3 regions of the Saccharothrix sp. NPDC042600 genome follow, and region 3 is predicted to be linked to each of the others. Evidence: riboswitches for the same ligand, from Rfam matches in the RefSeq annotation. Region 3 holds a riboswitch; each other region holds the start of a gene.

The links. Region 3 has a riboswitch for cobalamin ahead of AB0A74_RS14115 (magnesium chelatase subunit D family protein). Riboswitches for the same ligand answer to the same signal wherever they lie in the genome.
Region 1: it holds a riboswitch for cobalamin, as region 3 does, so the genes downstream of both, cobN (cobaltochelatase subunit CobN) here and AB0A74_RS14115 (magnesium chelatase subunit D family protein) in region 3, are expected to answer to the same signal.
Region 2: it holds a riboswitch for cobalamin, as region 3 does, so the genes downstream of both, AB0A74_RS17515 (CbtB-domain containing protein) here and AB0A74_RS14115 (magnesium chelatase subunit D family protein) in region 3, are expected to answer to the same signal.

What each region holds. Positions count from the first base shown of each region.
Region 1 is NZ_JBEZBW010000012.1:91,181-98,123, reverse strand. Features, by position in the region: gene AB0A74_RS11570 (precorrin-2 C(20)-methyltransferase) at 1-1,150, opposite strand, end outside; gene AB0A74_RS11565 (precorrin-8X methylmutase) at 1,147-1,773, opposite strand; gene AB0A74_RS11560 (hypothetical protein) at 1,770-2,777, opposite strand; cobalamin riboswitch at 2,784-2,920, shown strand; gene cobN (cobaltochelatase subunit CobN) at 2,954-6,598, shown strand.
Region 2 is NZ_JBEZBW010000024.1:33,861-40,803, forward strand. Features, by position in the region: gene metH (methionine synthase) at 1-1,749, shown strand, start outside; gene AB0A74_RS17505 (HAD family phosphatase) at 1,775-2,440, shown strand; gene AB0A74_RS17510 (CbtA family protein) at 2,495-3,247, opposite strand; gene AB0A74_RS17515 (CbtB-domain containing protein) at 3,259-3,444, opposite strand; cobalamin riboswitch at 3,475-3,659, opposite strand; gene AB0A74_RS17520 ((2Fe-2S)-binding protein) at 3,968-4,630, opposite strand; gene AB0A74_RS17525 (LysE family transporter) at 4,650-5,258, shown strand; gene AB0A74_RS17530 (GNAT family N-acetyltransferase) at 5,288-6,469, opposite strand; gene AB0A74_RS17535 (N-acetyltransferase) at 6,583-6,943, shown strand, end outside.
Region 3 is NZ_JBEZBW010000016.1:97,207-104,149, forward strand. Features, by position in the region: gene AB0A74_RS14100 (cytochrome P450) at 1-20, shown strand, start outside; gene AB0A74_RS14105 (zinc-binding dehydrogenase) at 1-845, opposite strand, end outside; gene AB0A74_RS14110 (TetR/AcrR family transcriptional regulator) at 942-1,544, shown strand; cobalamin riboswitch at 1,514-1,645, shown strand; gene AB0A74_RS14115 (magnesium chelatase subunit D family protein) at 1,684-3,810, shown strand; gene cobO (cob(I)yrinic acid a,c-diamide adenosyltransferase) at 3,822-4,436, shown strand; gene AB0A74_RS14125 (cobyrinate a,c-diamide synthase) at 4,433-5,806, shown strand; gene AB0A74_RS14130 (cobalt-precorrin-4/precorrin-4 C(11)-methyltransferase) at 5,872-6,909, shown strand; gene AB0A74_RS14135 (hypothetical protein) at 6,911-6,943, shown strand, end outside.

The DNA of each region.
Region 1 (6,943 bases), on a different contig from region 3:
CGAACTGCTCCTCCGCCGCCACCTCCAGCACGGCGCTGGCCATCGCGAACACCCCGGGGTCACCGGAGGACACCACGGCCACCCGCCGGCCCCGCTTGGCCAGGTCCAACGCGAACGCCGCCCGCTCGGACTCGACCTTGTTGTCCGAGGCGTGCTTGCGCTGGCGGGGGCCGGCGGACACGCGGTTGAGGTAGGTGACGTACCCGACCAGGTCATCGGCCGACGCGAGGGCCTGACGCGCTTCGGGGGTGAGCCACTCGGGGCCCGCCGGCCCCAAACCCACCACGACCACCTCGCCCCGCACCGAGCCGCCGCCCGCCGAGCCGCCGCCCGCCGAGCCGCCGGCCGCCGAGCCGTCCGCCGCGGAGCCGCCGTCCGCCGCCGAGCCGTCCGCCGCCGAGCCGTCCGCAGCGGCGCTGCTCTCGGCATGGTCGGCCGGTGCGGGGGCTTTGCTCGGCAGGAGGGCCAGCGAGAAGTACGGCACCCCGTCCGCGTCCACTTCGGACAGTGGCGCGGTGCGCTGCTTGCCGGTCGTCGCCCGTTCGACGTACCAGGCCTCGGCCAGCCGCCCCGACCGCTCCAACGCCTCCCGCACCCGCGGGAACGTCCGCCCCAGCTTCATGATCGCCACCGGGTCGCCGGTCGCCAGGTGCGCCGCCAACGCGTCCGCGGGCAGCGTCCCCGGCAGCACGGTCAGCACCTCGTCCCGCTCCACCAACGGCTTCCCGATCACCGCCGCCCCGGCCGACACCGACGTCACCCCGGGCACGACCTCCGCCGGGTACCGGTGCGCCAACCGCTTGTGCAGGTGCATGTACGAGCCGTAGAAGAACGGGTCGCCCGCCGCCAGCACCACAACGGTCCGCCCCGCGTCCAGGTGCGCCGCCAACCGCGCCGCGCACTCCTCGTAGAACGCGTCGATCTCGCCCTGGTAGTCGTCGGTGTCCTCGGTCGTGACCGGGTACACCAGCTGCTCCTCGATCTGACCCTCGCGCAGGTAGCGGGCGGCGATGTTCCGGGCCACGCTGCGGCCGTGCCGCGCGCTGTGGAACACCACCACGTCGGCCTCGCCGATCAGCCGCGCCGCCTTGACGGTCACCAGCTCCGGGTCGCCCGGCCCCACTCCGACCCCGTACAGCCTGCCCGTCATTCTTCCTCGCTCGCGATCGCGTTGACGGCCGCCGCGGTCATGGCGCTGCCGCCCCGACGCCCGCGCACGACCAGGTACTCCAGGCCAAGGTCGTTGGCCGCCAACGCGTCCTTCGACTCCGCCGCGCCGATGAACCCGACCGGCACGCCCAGCACGGCGGCGGGCCTCGGCGCGCCCGCGGCCACCATGTCCAGCAGGTGGAACAACGCCGTCGGCGCGTTGCCGATGGCCACCACCGCGCCCTCCAGGCGCTCACCCCACAGCTCCAGCGCCGCCGCGCTGCGCGTGTTGCCCATCTTCGCGGCCAACTCCGGCACCCGCGGGTCGGACAACGTGCACAGCACCTCGTTGTCCGTGGGCAACCGCTTGCGCGTCACGCCCGCCGCCACCATCTGCGCGTCGCACAGGATCGGCGCGCCCGCCAACAGCGCCGCCCGCGCGGCAGCCACCACACCGGGGGAGTAGGCGATGTCCCCGACCAGGTCGACCATGCCGCAGGCGTGGATCATCCGCACCGCGACCCGCGCCACGTCCGCCGGCAGCCCGGCCAGGTCCGCCTCGGCGCGGATGGTCGCGAACGACTGGCGGTAGATCTCCGCGCCGTCCTTGATGTAGCTGGTCACCTGATCTCCTCGTACCCGTCGCCGGTCGCGACGTACTCCACCACGTCCCCCGCCGGCCGTCCGCACCGCCGCGCGCAGCCCGACCAGTGCACCCGGCCCGCGTGCGGCGTGCCGATCCACGCCGTGACGTCCGCCCGCACGTCCGACAGCGACTTCGCGCACCCCGGCCGCCCGGTGCACGCGCTCACCCCGTGCCACGGCGAGTCCGGCGAGGTGAACAGCCCCGTGGTGTCCGTCCCGACCGGCACCACCAGGCTGCGCCAGGGCGTGATCCGCACCGGCACGCCGGCCGGCAGCCGCGCGTCCAACCGACCCAGCGGCACACCCGCCACGACGACGTCGCCGTGCACCCCGGGTGCGACCGGAGTCACAGTCGGGACAAGCCTTTCGGCGACCGGCTCGCCCAGGGCGTCCGTGATCTTCCGCACACCGGAGTCCACTTCGGACAGCCGCCAGGCGCTGCCGCGGATCTCCCGGAACAGCCGGGAAGCCGCCACCACGGCCGCCACTGGATCGGTCACGCGCAGCCCGGAATCGGTTCCGGCCAGGAACAACGCGTCACCCACCAGGCCGATGTCACCGCCCAGCCCGCTCACGCCTGCACCCACCGTGACCAGGAACCGCCCCGGCAGGTCGGCCAGCTCCGGCACCGCGCACAGCGCGCGGTCGATCTCGTCGACCAACCCCTGGTTGTCCTCCAGCGGCGCGGCGATGATGTTGCGCATCCGCTCGTGGGTCCGCGAGGGCAGGAGGCCGATGTCGGCCAGGAGCGCTCCCAGGACGTGTTCGGCACCCGGTCGCAAGCCCCTGATCTGCACGTTCGCCCGCGAGGTCAGTTCCAGCGACCCGTCGCCCAGCTCCAGCGCGGCCCCGCGCAGGGCGTCGAACTGAGCCGCCGACAGGGTCCCGCCGGGCACCCGGACGCGCGCCAGACCGCCGTCGGCCGCCTGGTGCACGTCGACGGCGCCGGGGCACGCGTCGGGTCGTTCACGCTCCTGGGGCATGGGCTGGATGCTAACGCCCGTTAGGGTTGTCCCCGAACGGCGAAGCAACAGGAGGAAGCCGGTGCGAGTCCGGCGCGGTCCCGCCACTGTGACCGGGTGCGAGCCCGGGAGTCAGGAACTCCGCCCGCCGTCCCCTACGACCTGGGGCGAGGACCCCCGAGGGATGGAGCCCGCACGTGATCCTGCTGCTGTCGACCTCCGACACCGACCTGCTGTCCGCTCGCGCGAGCGGCGCGGACTACCGGCTGGGCAACCCCGCCCGGCTCACCGTGGACGACCTGCCCGCCCTGGTCGAGGGCGTGGACCTGGTGGTCGTGCGCATCCTCGGCGGTCGCCGGATGTGGGAGGAGGGCCTGGACTGGCTGCTGGCCGGCCCGCGCCCGGTCGTGGTGCTCGGCGGTGAGCAGAACCCGGACGCGCCGCTGATGGAGCTGTCCACCGTGCCCGGTGGGGTGTGCGCGGAGGCGCACGCGTACCTGGCGCACGGCGGTCCGGCGAACCTGGCCGAGCTGTTCAAGTTCCTGAGTGACACGGTCCTGCTGACCGGCTACGGCTTCACCCCGCCCGTCGCCGCGCCCTCCTGGGGCGTGCTGGAGCGGCCTGCGGCCCCCGCTTCGATTGTCCCACCGGGGTCTGACAATTCGGCGGTTCCGTCGGGGTCCGACAATTCGGCGGAGTCCGACAGCGGGGATCGGCGTCCGGTGGTGGCGGTGTTGTACTACCGGGCGCACCACGTGGCCGGGAACACCGCGTTCGTGCACGTCCTGTGCGACGCGATCGAGGCCAAGGGCGGCCGGGCGCTGCCGATCTACTGCGCGTCCCTGCGCACCGCCGAGCCCGAGCTGCTCGCCGAACTCGGCAAGGCCGACGCGCTGGTGGTGACCGTGCTCGCGGCCGGCGGCACCAAGCCCGCCACCGCCTCCGCCGGTGGCGACGACGACGCGTGGGACGTGGGCGCGCTGGCGGCGCTGGACATCCCGATCCTGCAAGGCCTGTGCCTGACCTCCAGTCGCGCCGCGTGGGACGAGAACGACGACGGGCTGTCCCCTTTGGACACCGCCACGCAGGTCGCCATCCCCGAGTTCGACGGCCGGATCATCACCGTCCCCTTCTCCTTCAAGGAGATCGACGAGGACGGCCTGACCGTCTACGTGGCCGACCCCGAGCGCGCGCTGCGCGTGGCGGGCATCGCCGTGCGGCACGGCAGGCTGCGGCACATCCCCAACGCCGACAAGAAGATCGTCGTCATGCTGGCGGCCTACCCGACCAAGCACTCCCGCATCGGCAACGCGGTCGGCCTGGACACCCCGGCCAGCGTCGTGCGGCTGCTCAAGGCGTTGCGCGACAACGGCTACGACATCGGCGACGACCTGCCCGGCGTCGACGACCTCGACGGCGACGCCCTGATCCACGCCCTCATCGCCGCCGGCGGTCAGGACGCGGACTGGCTCACCGAGGAGCAGCTCCAGGGCAACCCGGTGCGCATCAAGGCCTCCGCCTACCGCGAGTGGTTCGCCACCCTCCCGGAGGACACCCGGCAGGAGATCGAACAGCACTGGGGCGCGGCGCCCGGCGAGCTGTTCGTGGACCGGTCCCGGGACCAGGACGGCGAGATCGTGCTGGCCGCCCTGCGGTCGGGCAACGTCGTGGTCATGGTCCAGCCGCCGCGCGGCTTCGGCGAGAACCCGATCGCCATCTACCACGACCCGGACCTGCCGCCGAGCCACCACTACCTGGGCGCGTACCGGTGGCTGGAGTCGGAGTTCGGCGCGGACGCCGTCGTGCACGTCGGCAAGCACGGCAACCTGGAGTGGCTGCCCGGCAAGGCGGTCGGCCTGTCCGCCGGCTGCGGCCCGGACGCCGCGCTGGGCGACCTGCCGCTGGTCTACCCGTTCCTGGTCAACGACCCGGGCGAGGGCACCCAGGCCAAGCGCCGCGTGCACGCCACCCTGGTCGACCACCTGGTCCCGCCGATGGCCCGCGCCGACAGCTACGGCGACATCGCCCGGCTGGAGCAGCTGCTGGACGAGCACGGCAACATCGCCGCGATGGACCCGGCGAAGCTGCCCGCCATCCGCGCCCAGATCTGGACGCTGATCCAGGCCGCGAAGCTCGACCACGACCTGGGCATCGAGGACCGGCCGCACGACGCCGAGTTCGACGAGCTGATCCTCCACGTGGACGGCTGGCTGTGCGAGGTCAAGGACGTCCAGATCCGCGACGGCCTGCACGTGCTGGGCGAGCCGCCGACCGGCGAGACCCGGGTCAACCTGGTGCTCGCGATCCTGCAGGCCAAGCAGATGTGGGCCGGTCAGGTCGCCGCCCTCCCCGGCCTGCGCGAGGCCCTGGGTCTCAAGGACTCCACCCGCACCTCGGTGGACGCCGTCGAGGCCGAGGCCCGCGCGCTGGTGCAGGCGATGGAGGACGCCGACTGGGACCCGGCCGTCGCGCGGACGTTGACCGACAACGAGGACGTGGCGCGCATCCTGGAGTTCGGCGCGCTGGAGGTCGTGCCGCGGTTGGCGCGCACCACCGACGAGATGGCCAACACGCTGCACGCGCTCAACGGCGGGTACGTCCCGGCCGGGCCGAGCGGGTCCCCGCTGCGCGGCCTGGTGAACGTGCTGCCGACCGGCCGCAACTTCTACTCCGTGGACCCCAAGGCGGTGCCGTCCAAGCTGGCCTGGGAGACCGGGCACGCCATGGCGGAGTCCCTGCTGGAGCGCTACCGCGCCGACCACGACGGGCAGTGGCCGCCGTCCGTGGGCCTGTCGGTGTGGGGCACCAGCGCGATGCGCACGGCCGGTGACGACATCGCGGAGGTCCTCGCCCTGATGGGCGTCCGCCCGGTGTGGGACGACCAGTCCCGGCGCGTCACGGGCCTGGAACCGATCCCGCTGGACGAGTTGGGCCGCCCGCGCATCGACGTGACGGTCCGCATCTCGGGCTTCTTCCGCGACGCGTTCCCGCACGTGGTGGCCCTGCTGGACGACGCCGTGCAACTCGTCGCCGCACTGGACGAGCCCGCCGAGGACAACTACGTCCGGGCGCACGCCCAAGCGGCCGAGTCCGAGCACGGCGACCGCCGCCGCGCCACGCTGCGCATCTTCGGCTCCAGGCCGGGCGCGTACGGCGCGGGCCTGCTGCCGCTGATCGACAGCCGCAACTGGCGCGACGACGCCGACCTCGCCGAGGTGTACGCGGTGTGGGGCGGGTACGCCTACGGCCGCGAGTTGGACGGCGTCGAGGCGCGCACCGACATGGAGAGCGCGTACAAGCGGATCGCGGTGGCCGCCAAGAACATCGACACCCGCGAGCACGACATCGCCGACTCCGACGACTACTTCCAGTACCACGGCGGCATGGTCGCCACCGTCCGGGCGCTGACCGGCAAGGCCCCCGCCGCCTACGTCGGCGACAGCACCCGCCCGGACGCCGTCCGCACCCGCACGCTGCACGAGGAGACCAACCGCATCTTCCGCGCCCGCGTGGTCAACCCGCGCTGGCTGGCCGCGATGCGCAAGCACGGTTACAAGGGCGCGTTCGAATTGGCCGCGACCGTGGACTACCTGTTCGGCTACGACGCGACCACCGGGGTGGTGGCGGACTGGATGTACGAGCAGTTGGCCGCGAGTTACGTGCTGGACCCGGAGAACCGGAAGTTCCTGTCCGAGTCGAACCCGTGGGCGTTGCACGGCATTTCGGAGCGGCTGCTGGAGGCGGCGGACCGGGGGATGTGGGAACACCCGGAACAGGAGACGTTGGACGCCTTGAAGGCGGTTTACCTGGAGACGGAAGGCGACTTGGAAGACGGTCGCTGAAGCATTCAGGCGTCGCGGCGCGCACCCTTTGTGGGTGTGCGCCGCACGTGTTTTCAGGGGTCGCGCGCATTGCTTTTCCGATGCCGAGAAGCGCGTCGCCCGCTTGAAGGGTCACCCGATCGAGCGCTTGAGCCACGTCACCGCGAATAGTCGCGTTTCCCGCTCCACAGACCGCCGGCGGGCAATGGTCGGGTGGCCGGGGGAATGGGGAGCCGCCGGTTGGAGCACCAGCCCAGGGCCGTCTGGGAGCGCTCCACGGCGTGGCGCTGAGTACCGAGTCCGTCTCTGTGCGGATTGGTCCGCATAGTCCGGTCGGTCTTCCTTGCCACGTAGGTAACAGCGCGG
Region 2 (6,943 bases), on a different contig from region 3:
CTGGACCTGGTCTACGACCGCAGGCGTGCGGGCTACGACCCGTTGCAGCGGCTCATGGAGCTGTTCGAGGGCGTCAGCACGTCCTCGTCCAAGGCGTCGCGGGCCGAGGAACTGGCCGCGCTGCCGCTGTTCGCGCGGCTGGAGCGGCGCATCGTCGACGGCGAGCGCAACGGCCTGGAAGCCGACCTCGACGCCGCGCTGCGCGAGCGCCCGGCGTTGCAGATCATCAACGACACCCTGTTGTCGGGCATGAAGACCGTGGGCGAGCTGTTCGGCTCGGGGCAGATGCAGTTGCCGTTCGTCTTGCAGTCCGCCGAGGTCATGAAGGCGGCCGTGGCCCACCTCGAACCGCACATGGAGCGCTCGGACGACGGCGGCAAGGGCCGGATCGTGCTGGCCACGGTCAAGGGCGACGTGCACGACATCGGCAAGAACCTGGTGGACATCATCCTGTCCAACAACGGCTACGAGGTCGTGAACATCGGCATCAAGCAGCCGATCAACGCGATCCTGGAGGCCGCCGAGGAGCACCGCGCCGACGCCATCGGCATGTCCGGCCTGCTGGTCAAGTCCACGGTGGTCATGAAGGAGAACCTGGAGGAGATGAACTCGCGCGGTGTCGCCGCGCGGTGGCCGGTCCTGCTCGGCGGCGCGGCCCTGACCAGGGCCTACGTCGAGAACGACCTGACCGAGACGTACCTGGGCGAGGTCCGCTACGCGCGTGACGCGTTCGAGGGCCTGCGGCTGATGGACGCGATCATGGCCGCCAAGCGCGGCGAGGCCCCGCCGGTGGACCCGGAGGCGGAGCGGAAGGCCGCGGAGCGCAAGGCCCGGCGCGAGCGGTCGCTGCGCATCGCCGCCGAACGCAAGGCCGCCGCGCCCGAGGAGCCGCCGCCGTCCGGGCGGTCGGACGTGGCGGTGGACGTGCCGATCCCGACGCCGCCGTTCTGGGGCACGCGGGTGGTCAAGGGCGTGCCGGTCGCGGAGTACTCGGCGATGCTGGACGAGCGGGCCACGTTCATGGGGCAGTGGGGCCTGCGCGGCGCGCGCGGCGGCGGCCCCACCTACGAGGAACTGGTGGAGACCGAGGGCCGGCCGCGCCTGCGCTACTGGCTGGACCGGCTGGCCACCGAGGGCGTGCTGGCGCACGCGGCCGTCGTCTACGGCTACTTCCCGTGCGTGTCGGAGGGCGACGACGTGGTGGTGCTGACCGAGCCGTCGCTCGACGCCCCGGAACGCACCCGGTTCACGTTCCCGCGCCAGAAGCGCGACCGGCGGCTGTGCCTGGCCGACTTCTGGCGGCCCCGGTCGGCGGGCGAGGTGGACGTGATCGCGTTCCACCTGGTCACGATGGGTCAGCCGATCGCCGACTACGCGGGCGAGTTGTTCGCCAAGGACTCCTACCGCGAGTACCTGGAGGTGCACGGCCTGGGCGTCCAGCTGACCGAGGCGCTGGCCGAGTACTGGCACCGCCGCATCCGCGAGGAGCTGCGCTGGCCCGACGGCGGGTCGGTCGCGGCGGAGGACCCGGCGGACGTGGAGGAGTTCTTCAAGCTCGGCTACCGCGGCGCCCGCTACTCGCTGGGCTACGGCGCGTGCCCGAACATGGAGGACCGGGTCAAGGTCGTGGACCTGCTGGAACCGGGGCGGATCGGGGTCGAGCTGTCCGAGGAGCTGCAACTGCACCCGGAGCAGTCGACCGACGCGTTCGTGGCGCACCACCCCGAGGCGAAGTACTTCAACGCGTGAAGGCGTACCTGTGGAGAGGGGCGGCATGACCGTCGAGGCCGTGCTGTGGGACATGGACGGCACCCTGCTGGACTCGGAGAAGCTGTGGGACGTCCCGCTCTACGAGTTCGCCGAGAAGCTGGGCGGGTCGTTGTCGTTGGCCACCCGGCAGGCGATGGTCGGGTCCAACGTGCCGACGACCATGGCGTTGCTGTTCGCCGAGGTCGGCGTGGTGCCGACGCCGGAGGAGACGGCCGACGGCGCGGCGTGGATCCTGCGGCGCACCGAGGAGCTGTTCCGGGCCGGTCTGCCGTGGCGGCCGGGCGCCCAGGACGCTTTGCGCGCGGTGCGTGCTTCCGGCGTGCCGATGGCGCTGGTGACGTCCACGGAACGCGGCTTGACCGAGGTCGCGCTGGACACGATCGGCCGCGAGCTGTTCGACGTGACCGTGTGCGGCGACGAGGTGGAGGGCCGCAACAAGCCCTTGCCCGACCCGTACCTGAAGGCAGCACGCATGCTCGGTGTAGACGCTGGGCGTTGCGTGGCGATCGAGGACTCGCCGACCGGTGTCGCTTCCGCCGTGGCGGCGGGCTGCACGGTCCTGGTCGTGCCGTGCGACGTGCCCGTGCCGGCGGGGGAGCGGCGGGTCTTCCGTGACTCCCTGGTGGGCGTGGACCTGGATGTGCTGGCCTCGTTGCCGGGCCGGGTCTGACCGTTCCGACTCCGGGCGGGCGCGGCATCCCGCGCCCGCCCGGAACCGTCGCGCTCAGGCCGCCAGGGCCGGGGACTTGGCCGTGGCCCCGCGGACCGACGGGTCGATCAGCAGGCCGAACACCACGCCCAGGCCCAGCCACAGCGTGGCCGTCTCCGCCAGTGACGCGAGGCGGAAGTCCCACAGGACGTCGCTGGGCATGTCCGCCGGGATCGCGTCCGGCGGCGCGGGGAAGGCCAGCAGCACCACCACGACGCCGGCGATCGCCGCCAGGGCGACCACCGTCGAGCGGACCGGGGTGGCCAGGTGGGTCAGGCGGGACGCCAGGAAGCTCGCCCCGTAGACCACCGCCAGGCCGGCCGCGATGACGCCCAGGTAGAGCACCGTCCGGTAGTCCACCGTGTCCGGGTTGCCCACCGCCGGCGGGTTGGCCGGGTACTTCACCGCGGGCAACAGGGCCGCCGCGCCGAACGCCGCCGCGGCCAGGGTGACGCTCCGGGTGAACGGCGGGCGGTGGACGAACCAGCGGCGCGCGCCCGCGTAGGCGGTGGCGAACAGCGCGCCGACCGCCAAGCCGACGATCACCGCGGCCAGCACGCCGCCGACCATCTGGGTGCCACGGCCGAACAGCTCACCGTGGTCGTGTCCCGCTTCCGCCGCGGGTTCCGCGGCGGCACGCGCCTCCTCGACGGCCAACGCCGCCCGGATGGGCACCTCCACGACGACGAGCCCGACGAGTCCCGCCAGGAGTCCGGCGATGCCGCCCGCGCCGATCCCGCGCAGCAGCACGCCCTTGTACGTGGTCATCGGTCGGGCGCCTAGTGGCACGGGACGCCGAGCGCGTGGCGCCCGTCGTGGAAGAACTCGTGCAGCGACTCGGCGGCGTGGCCGAGCGCGATGCCGTTCTCCTGGAGGACGAGCCAGGTCACCATCAGCGCGACCAGCGCGACGGCGTAGGCCCACCGGGGGATGGGAAGGGGAAGGTGGTGCGCGGGGCTCGTCATGACGGCCTCCTCCATACCTCGTGGAAGGTCAACAACAACTCGTGCCGCAGCCGGTCTCCTGACTCCCGGATCGACACCGTCCCCGCGTCTTCCCAGCCGCACCGTGCGACCAGTGACGTTCTCGGCGGGTTGGCTCCCCGGTCACAGTGGCGAGGACCGCGCCGGATTCCCACCGGCTTCCCGTCCACTGCGGCGCTGGAACCGTAAAGGTCCACTCCGCCCCGGCACAACCGACCAGACGAGTTGTCATTCACCTCACGTCCGCAACGCGCGGTGCGCCACAGCGGCTAGACCCGGCGCTCGGGAAGACGACAACGGACCGCTCGCGGCTTGGGGCGGGCGGAAGGGGCGCTGGTCGGGCGGCGCTGGTCGGCCGGGTGAGTTGGCAGTTCGCGGGTGGGCCGCTTGCGCCCGGTGAGCCGCGCGCGCCGGGTGGGCCGCGTTCGCCGGGTGGGCCGCGTTCGCCGAGTGGGCCGCCCACACCACAGCCCGCCGCGCGCCGGGTGGGCCGCGTGCGTCGCGCTCAGCGGGTGGGGAGGGGGCAGTCGCCGCAGGTGCCGCCGCCGTCCAGGCGGTAGTACAGGCAGCAGCTTCGGCGGCGGAAGGCCACCTCGCCCGGGAACGGGATGAAGTCGCCCGTGCCCTTGAGCGGTGGTTCGGAGAGCAGGTGTTCGCCTACCGCCACGCAGTGTTCCGCCGGTGCTGTGCCGCTGCGGGCGACCGTCTTCAGCGCGCCGGCGATCGAGGAGGCCGCGTTGCCCCACAGCAGTCCGCGTGCCACCGGCACGATCGCCCGCACCGCCTCGACCACCGGTTCCAGCGACTCCGCGATGCCCAAGCCCGGGTCGGCTCGATCGATCCGCACCCGCAGCCCGTCCGGGCCGTAGTGCCACCACAGGTTGCCGGGGCGGATGTCGGGCGCGACTCCCTCGACGGCGTGGGCGGCGGCGGTCGGGCAGAGCAGGCGCGCGGTGTAGCTCAGGAAGAACAGCGAGGCCGCTACCCGCCGCTCGCCCGTCCGGTAGCGCTCGGCGATGGCGTCGAGGGTGCGGGGGAGCGCGGGGCCGTCGAGCAGGTCCGCGCCGGGGAGCCAGTCGTCACCGGGACGGCCCAGGTCCAGGGCGAAGAACGGGCTGAGACCGCGGACCTGGCGCAGGGTGGAGAGCACGGCGGCGTAGTCGGACACGTGTCCTAGTCTGCCGCCCGTGGACGCACTGGGGCTCGGACTCACCTTCGGCTTGGCGGCGAGCATCAGCCCCGGTCCGTTGTTGGTGCTGGTCGTGACGTCGGCGCTGCGGTCGGGATGGCGGGCGGGCGCGTTGGCGGCCTGCGCGCCCCTGCTCTCGGACGCGGTGGTGGTCGGCGTGACCGTCCTCGTGCTGGACCGCCTCCCGGCGCGGGCGTTGGGCGTGCTCGGGGTCGTGGGCGCGGTGTTCGTGGTGTGGAGCGGGGTGCGGACGGTGCGCGAGGCCCGGACCGCCACCCTCGACGCTTCCGGCGAGGCCGGCGGTGACGCCCTGCGCCGGGCCGTGCTGGTGAACCTCCTCAGCCCGCACCCGTGGGTCGCCTGGGCCACCGCCCTCGGACCGCTGACGATCACCACGTGGCGGGCGTCGGCGGGCGCGGCGGTGGCCCTGCTGGTCGGCTTCTACCTGATGCTGATCGGCGGCAAGGCGGTCATCGCGGTCCTGGTCGCGCGCGGCCGTCGCCGGTTGGGCGACACCGGTTACCGGCGCGCCCTGACCTGCGCGGGCGTGCTGCTCGCGTTGGCGGGCGTGGCGTTGGGCGTCGAGTTCGCCGGCTACGGCACCTGACCGGCCCCGGTCAGGGGACCGCGTGCCGGTCAGGGCATGTAGAACGTCATGAGGTCGGAGCGGACCGGCGGGAACAGGGTCTGCATCAGGTCCGCGTTCGGGCCCGGGTAGACGTCCGGCTGGCGTGCGGTCAGGCCGCGCAACCCGTGCGGGCCGAACAGCAGCGACGCCAGCATGTCCGGCGCGACGCCGCACCCGCCCGCCGCACCCGGCGCCTGCATGGTGCCGCCCGCGACCACCGCGCCCACCTCGCCCGCCCGGTACGGCAGGCGCACGTGGGAGCGGTAGAACGACACCACCGCCTCGCCCTCCGCGTCGGCGAACGACGACTTGGCCAGCCGCCGCCCGAACACCGGACGCAGGTGGTCCAGCAACGCCACCGGGTCGGGAACGCGCACGTAGTACGAGTTCGCCTCCTCCGGCGCGGGGCCCAGGAACGGTTCCAGCGCCTCGCCCGCGACCGTGCCCGGACGCTCGTTCGCCGTCGTCGCACCGGTGTGCGCCAACAGCGCGTGCACCGCGCCCGCCTCGGTCGCCGCGACCTCGGCCAGGCGCACGCCCTCGTCCGGCGGCGTCGAGCGGCCGGTGCCGACCGGCACGCCGTCCCGTTCCACCAGCCACTGCGTGCTGCCGTCCCGCGCGATCAGCCACCGCCACAGGCCGGGCGAGTGCGGCATCGACAGGTCCGCCCGCGCCTGCTCGGCCTCCTGGAGCCGGTGCAGGGTCGGGATGTCGTCGAACGTCGCCTCGCGCACGGTGTAGCCGTCGGCGGACGCCGTGCCCACCACGGGCCGGACCGGCGCGATGGGGATCGCGTACGTGTACCCGAACAGCCGGTAGAAGTACGGGATGCCCAGCATCACCTGCACGAGCTGCCCACGCGCGGCGGACCGCTCGTGCGCCCAGCCCATGAGCGCCCGCACCAGGCCGCGCCCCTCGTAGTCGCGGTCGGTGGCGACCAGTTCCACCTGCCCCGCCGGGATCTCGACGCCGTCGAGGAACAGCGTCTCGTCCAGCAGGGTCGCGGTGGAGACCACCCGGTCACCGTCCACGACGACCGCGCACGCCTCCCACCCGGCGTCCGGGTCCTCGACCACCAGCCGGTGGTCGACGGCGTCCTCGGGTTCGCCGCGTTCGGCCAGCAAGGCGCCGATCTGGTCGAGGTCCCGCGGTTCGGCGGTGCGCAGCACCAGCCCGTCGGACAACGTCATCCGCGCAGTGTCGAGCCTCACCTCCCTTCCCAGCCACTGGTTTTCCGGCCGCCGTTCCTCCTGCCGGCGAACCGGTTTGGCGCACGACCTCCCGCTGATCGACAATCCCGCCCATGTCCTGGCTGCCGTCCGACTTCGTCCACCCCACCCGCGTCGAGCTGGGCACGGGCCACCACCTGCGCCCGATCCGGGAGTCCGACGCGGACCGGGACTACCCGGCGGTCATGGGCTCGCGAGAACGTCTCTGGTCCCTCTTCGGCGAGCAGTGGGGCTGGCCGCCGGCCACCATGACCCCCGAGGCGAACCGCCTCGACCTCGCCCGGCACGAGCGCGAGGCCGAAGCCCACGAGTCGTTCAACTACGCCCTGTTCGACGCGGACGAGACGGCGCTGCTCGGGTGTGTCTACATCGACCCGGCCGAGGACGCCCTGATCACCTGGTGGGTGGTGGACGAGTACGCGGGCACCGACCTCG
Region 3 (6,943 bases):
GCGGCCTCGGCCAGCGGTAGCGCCTCGCCCAGGGTCGTCCGCAAGCCCAGCCCGAACACCTTGCGCACGTTGTCCGGCGTGAGCGGGTTGCCCAGGCCGATCAGCGCGACGCCCTTGGCGAAGACGTCCGACGCGGTCACGTCCAGCGGCTCGCCACTGGCGAAGCCGAACACCACCAGCCGGCCGGCGCCGGGGCGGAGCAGGTCGAACGACTGCCGGGCGGTCGGGCCGCCGACGGAGGAGAACACCACGTCCACCTCGCCGACCCGCTCGGCCCAACCCGCGGCGCTGTAGTCGACGGTCTCGTGCGCGCCCAGCTCGCGGGCGTGCGCCAGCTTCTCCGCGCTGCTCGCGGCGGCGACCACGGTGGCCCCGGCGCGGGCGGCGAGCTGCACCAGGAGACCGCCGACGCCGCCGCCGGCCGCCTCGACCAGCACCCGGTCGCCCGGCGCGACGCGGGCCCGTTCGACGGCCTGGACCGCCGTCGAGCCCTGGAGCAGCAGGGCGAGGGCCTCGTGGTCGGAGACGTGGTCGGGCACCTCGACGCCGTCGCGCACGGCGGCCAGCTCGGCGTAGCCGTCACCGGCCGGGACGCCGATGATCCGGCGGCCGTCCGCGGTGACGCCGACGACCTCGCTGCCGAGCTGACCGGTGGGGTCGAGGGCCGCCGGGTACCAGGGGAAGAGCTTGCGGCCCTTGCCCGAGCGGATCACCGTCTCGCCGTAGTTCACGCCGATCGCCGTGACGCGGACGAGTTCCTCGCCGGGGCCGGGCACCGGGTCGGGCACCTCCACGACCCGCAGGACGTCCGCCGGGCCGAACTCGTTGAACCGCACCGCTCGCATCTGCCGTCCCCTCGATGAAGCGGACCGGCGGTCCGCTTTGCTGTTCGCTACGATACGGACTGCCGGTCCGGTTCTGTCAAGTCGTGGGAGGTGCCCGTGGCCGAACGCCGCGACGCCGCGCGCAACCGGGCCGCGATCCTCGCCGCCGCGTCGCGGCTGATCGGGGAACGCGGGCTCGACGAGGTGAACATGGAGGACGTGGCGGTCGCGGCGGGCGTCGGCAAGGGGACGGTGTTCCGCCGGTTCGGCGACCGCGAGGGGTTGATCCAGGCCGTCGTGGCGGAGAGCGCCGAAGCGTGGAAGGCCGAGTCCGAAGTGCTCGTGACGGCCACCGACCGGCCGCCGGACGAGAGGGTGATCACGTTCGTGGCCACCCTGTTCGACCACGTGGTGGCGAACCTGCCGGTGGTCCGGGCGTTGGAGCGGGTGTCGGCGCGGGGCAGCGGGTGCGACGCCAACCTCGACCTCACGCACGCCCGGTTGTCGGCGTTGATCGCGCAGGTCAGGCCGTACGAGGACGCGGATTTCCTGGCGCACGCGCTGCTGGCCAACCTGCGCGGGGAACACCTCCACCACCTGGTCCACCGGGTCGGTCTGCCGGTGGGGCAGGTGCGGCTGGGTGTGATCGCGCTCGCGCGGGCCGTGCTGACCGGGGACTTGGTCGGCGCCGGCCGGGATGCGACGATGCCTCCGCTGTAGGGGTGCGCGAGGAAGCCGGTGCGAATCCGGCACGGTCCCGCCACTGTGACCGGGGGAGTTCCGCCGGGAGTCAGGAACTCGGCCCCCGGAACCACTCGACCGGACACGGGCGTGGACACCCGAGGAAGGACACCGCCGCATGGGCGCGCGTTTCCCCTTTTCCGCCGTCGTCGGACATGACGACCTCCGCTTGGCCCTGCTGTTGAACGCCGTGCACCCCGGGATCGGCGGTGTGCTGGTGCGGGGTGAGAAGGGGACCGCGAAGTCGACCGTGGTCCGGGCGCTGGCGGCGCTGCTGCCGGAGTTGGACGTGGTGCCGGGCTGCCGCTTCGCGTGCGACCCGGCGGTGGAGACCGAGTGCCCCGACGGCCCGCACGGGCGGCCTCCGGCCCCCGTCTCGATCGTCTCACGCGCCACCGACAATTCGGGCGTCCCGGGCGTCCCGGGCGTCTCGGGCGTCCCGGGCGTCTCGGGCGTCCCGGGCGTCTCGGGCGGCGCGGTCGGCGCGGGCGGCGCGGTCGGTGGTGTCGGTGGTGTCGAGCGGCGGCCGGCGCGGTTGGTCGAACTCCCGGTCGGGGCCACCGAGGACCGGTTGATCGGGTCCCTCGACCTCGAACGCGCGTTGACCGAGGGCGTCCGCGCGTACCAGCCGGGGCTGCTCGCCGCCGCGCACCGGGGCGTTCTCTACGTGGACGAGGTCAACCTCCTGCACGACCACCTGGTGGACCTGCTGCTCGACGCCGCCGCGATGGGCCGCGCCCACGTCGAGCGCGAAGGGGTCTCCGTCTCGCACGCGGCCTCCTTCCTCCTGGTCGGCACGATGAACCCCGAGGAGGGCGAACTCCGCCCGCAGCTGCTGGACCGCTTCGGCCTCACCGTCACCGTCAAGGCCGCCCGGGACGTCGCGACCCGCACCGAGGTCATCCGCCGCCGCCTCGCGTACGAGGCCGACCCGGTCGGGTTCGCCGCGCGGTGGGCCGAGCAGGACGCCGAGCTGGCCGCCCGGATCGTCACCGCCCGCGACCGCCTGTCCACCGTCGTGCTGCCCGACGCCGAGCTGCGCCGGATCGCCGCCGTGTGCGCGGCCTTCGAGGTGGACGGCATGCGGGCCGACCTGGTCGTCGCGCGCACCGCCGTCGCCCACGCCGCCTGGCGGGGTGCGGACGAGGTCGCCGAGGCCGACGTCGAGGCCGCCGTCCGGCTCGCGCTGCCGCACCGCAAGCGCCGCGACCCGTTCGACGAGCCCGGCCTCGAAGAAGAGCAGCTCGAAGACGCGATGAAGCAGGGTGCCGAGCACGCCGCCGAACCGGAACCCGACCCCGATCCCGACCCCGACGGTCCGGACGGCGGTGGTCTGCCCGGCGACACGCCCGACCTGGCCGACGACGCGAGCGGCCCGTCGCCCGAGCAGCCCGCCGCCGACGGCCGCGGTGCCGGTGCCGAGCGCACGCACGCGCCGGCGCCGTCGTTCCGCACGCGGTTGCTCCAGGTCCCGGGCGTGGGTGAAGGCGCGCCGGGCAAGAGGTCGCGGGCACGGGCTCGCACCGGGCGGGTCGTCCGTTCGTCCACTGTGGACGGCAGCGGGCTGCACCTGGTCGGCACGCTGGGCGCGGCGGCGCCGCACCAGGCCGCGCGCGGGCGCAGCGGTCCCGGGCTGGTGCTGCGCGGCGCCGACCTGCGGCGGGCGGTCCGCGAGGGCAAGGAGGGCAACCTGGTGCTGTTCGTGGTCGACGCGTCCGGCTCGATGGCCGCCCGGCAGCGGATGTCGGCGGTCAGCGGCGCGGTGATCTCGCTGCTGCGCGACGCCTACCAGCGGCGGGACAAGGTCGGTGTGATCACCTTCCGCGGGAACGGCGCCGAGACCGCGCTCCCGCCGACGAACTCCGTGGACGCCGCCGCCGCCCGCCTGCGGCAGCTCCGCACGGGCGGCCGGACGCCCCTCGCGGACGGGCTCCTGAGGGCGCGCAAGGTGCTCCAGACCGAACGGGTCCGCGACCCGCGCCGCCGCCCGCTGCTGGTCCTGCTCACCGACGGCCGCGCCACCGCCACGGGCACCGGCGGCGACCCGATGCGCGACGCCCTGCGCGCCGCCGGCCTGCTGGCCGCCGACGAGGTGGCGGCCGTGGTCGTGGACTGCGAGTCCGGCCACGTCCGGCTGGGCTTGGCCGCCCGCGTCGCCCAGGCGCTGGACGCGGTGTGCCTGCGCCTCGAAGAACTGTCCGCCGACCAGGTCGCCGGCGTCGTGCGCGCCGCACGCGCCGCGTAAAGGAGCCCGCAGTGCCCCAGGGACAGCCGTCCGTCGTGCCCACCGACGGGCTCACCACCAGGCAGCGGCGCAACCGACCGCTGGTCGTCCTCCACACGGGGGAGATGAAGGGCAAGTCCACCGCCGCCTTCGGCCTCGCGCTGCGCGGGTGGAACCAGGGCTGGTCGATCGGCGTCTTCCAGTTCGTGAAGTCGGCCAAGTGGAAGGTCGGCGAGGAGAACGCCTTCCGCGCCCTGGGCCGGTTGCACGAGCAGACCGGCGAGGGCGGGCCCGTCGAGTGGCACAAGATGGGCGAGGGCTGGTCCTGGTCGCGCAAGCAGGGCACCGAGGAGGACCACGCCGCCGCCGCGCGCGAGGGCTGGCGGGAGATCGCCCGGAGGCTCTCGACCGAGCAGCACGGCCTCTACGTGCTCGACGAGTTCACCTACCCGCTGCACTGGGGCTGGATCGACGTGGACGAGGTGGTCACGGCGCTGCGCGAGCGGCCCGGCCACCAGCACGTGGTCATCACCGGCCGGTACGCGCCGCAGGCCCTGGTCGACGCCGCCGACCTGGTGGTGGAGATGACCAAGGTCAAGCACCCGATGGACGCGGGGCAGAAGGGCCAGAAGGGGATCGAGTGGTGAACCGCCTGGTGGTCGCCGCGCCCGGGTCGGGCAGCGGCAAGACCACCGTGGCCACCGGCCTGATGGCGGCGCTGCGCCGCGCGGGGGACCGGGTGGCCCCCTTCAAGGTCGGGCCGGACTACATCGACCCCGGCTACCACGGCCTGGCCACCGGCCGACCGGGCCGCAACCTCGACCCGGTGATGGTCGGCGAGCACCGCGTGGCGTCGCTGTTCGCCCACGGGTCGCGCGGCTGCGACATCGCCGTGGTCGAGGGCGTGATGGGCCTGTTCGACGGGCGGGTGGACACCGAGGGCGTCGGCTCCACCGCCCACGTGGCCAAGCTGCTGTCCGCGCCGGTGCTGTTCGTGGTGGACGCGCGCGGCCAGAGCCGCAGCCTGGCCGCCCTGCTGCACGGGTTCCGGGGGTACGACCCGACCGTGCGGCTGGGCGGGGTGGTGCTCAACCAGGTCGGGTCCGCCCGGCACGAGCACGTGCTGCGCGGCGCGTGCGCCGAGGTCGGGCTGGAGGTGCTGGGCGTGCTGCCCCGGGACGACCGGTTCGCGCTGCCGTCCCGCCACCTGGGCCTGGTCACCGCCGCCGAGCACGGGTCGGCCGCGGTCGAGGCCGTGGACGCCGTGGCCGAGGCGGTCGCGGCCCACGTGGACCTGGCCGCGGTGCGGCGGCTGGCGGCCGGGGTGCCCGCGCTGGCGGTGCCCGCGTGGGACCCGGCGGAGGAGGTCGCGGCCGTGTCCGGCGCGCCCGTCGTGGCGGTCGCGGGCGGGGCGGCGTTCACGTTCGGGTACGCCGAGCACGTCGAGCTGCTGCGGGCGGCCGGCGCGGACGTGGTGACCGTGGACCCGTTGCGGGACGAAGACCTGCCGGAGGGGACGTCGGGGCTGGTGCTGCCCGGCGGGTTCCCGGAGCAGCACGCCGCCGAGCTGTCGGCCAACGCCGGCCTGCGGGCGGCCGTGGTGGCGTTGGCCCGGTCCGGCGCGCCCGTGCACGCGGAGTGCGGCGGGCTGCTGTACCTGGCGAAGTCGCTGGACGGCGTGCCGATGTGCGGGGTCCTGGACGCGGACGGCTCGATGACGCCCCGGCTCACCCTGGGCTACCGGGACGCCGTCGCGCCCCACGACTCCGTGCTGGCGCGCGCGGGCACGCGGATCACCGGGCACGAGTTCCACCGGACGACGTTGAGCGTGCCGGCGGGCGCGAAACCGGCCTGGCAGTGGCGAGGTCACGACCTCAAGCCGGTGGCCGAGGGTTACGTGTTCGGCGGCGTCCACGCGTCCTACTTGCACACCCACCCGGCATCAGCACCTGACGCGATCACCCGCTTTGTGCGGGCTTGCGAAACGAAGCAGGTCCGGGTCGAGGCCACTCGATAGTGGATCGCCCGGGCGCGGTACGGTCGTTGCCCACCAAGCCGAACACGTCGTGGGGAGCAGTTGTGATGACTGGTCGGGTCTCCTTCGTGGGCGCCGGTCCCGGTGCCGCCGATCTCATCACCCTCCGGGGCGCGAAGCGCATAGCCGAGGCCGACGTCGTGATCTGGGCGCCCAGCGTCGTGGAGGCCGAGTGCGTGCGCGAGCACGCCCGCCCCGACGCCGAGCTGGTCGACTTCTCCCGCGTGTCCGAGGCCGAGGTCGTGGACGTGTACCGGCGCGCGTCGGCCGCGCAGCTCAAGGTGGTCCGCCTGCACGCGGGCGACCCGGCGCTGTGGGGCGGCCTGCGCGAGCAGCACGAGACGTGCCAGCGGCTCGGGCTGACCACCGAGGTCGTGCCCGGCGTGTCGGCCGTGTCGGCGGCGGGCGCGGCGGTGGCGCGCGAGCTGACCTCGTCCGACGTGGCGCAGTCGCTGGTGCTGGCCGGGCCGGAGGGCGCCGAGCACCTCAAGGACTTCGCCGCCCACGGCACGACCCTGGCGATCTCCGCGTCCGGCGCGCGCACGGCGCGGATCGTGGAGCAGTTGCGCGAGGGCGGTTACGCCGACGACACGCCCGTGGTGGTGGCGTACAAGGTCTCCCTGCCCGACGAGACGCTCGCCCAGACCACGTTGGGCGAGCTGGAGGCGTGCGTCAAGGAGCACAAGCTCTACCGCACCACGCTGTTCCTGGTGGGTGACGTGCTGAAGGCGTCGGCGCGGCGGTCCTCCGACGAGCCGGTGCGGCGGTCGCGCGCGGCCAAGTGGGGCAAGCGCCGCGAGTCGCCGTCCGCCACGGCGTGGTCGATGGTGCACGACTGGCAGGAGACCGCGCGCGCCAACCGCCCCGCCGCGAAGGCGAAGCCGGTCGAGCCGGTGCTCGCGCTGGTGTCGGAAACCGTTGAGGCGCAAGAGGAATCCGCGGCCGTCGAGGAAGCGCCGAAGCCCAAGGCGACCGTGGCCGCGGCGGCGAAGAAGAAGCCCGCGACCGTCCAGGCGAGCACGACGCCGCGCCCGCGCAAGCCGGCCGCGCCGCGCACCACCAAGAAGACAAAACGCGCCAACTGACATGGATGTAGTCGCACTGCACGGTTTTCTCACC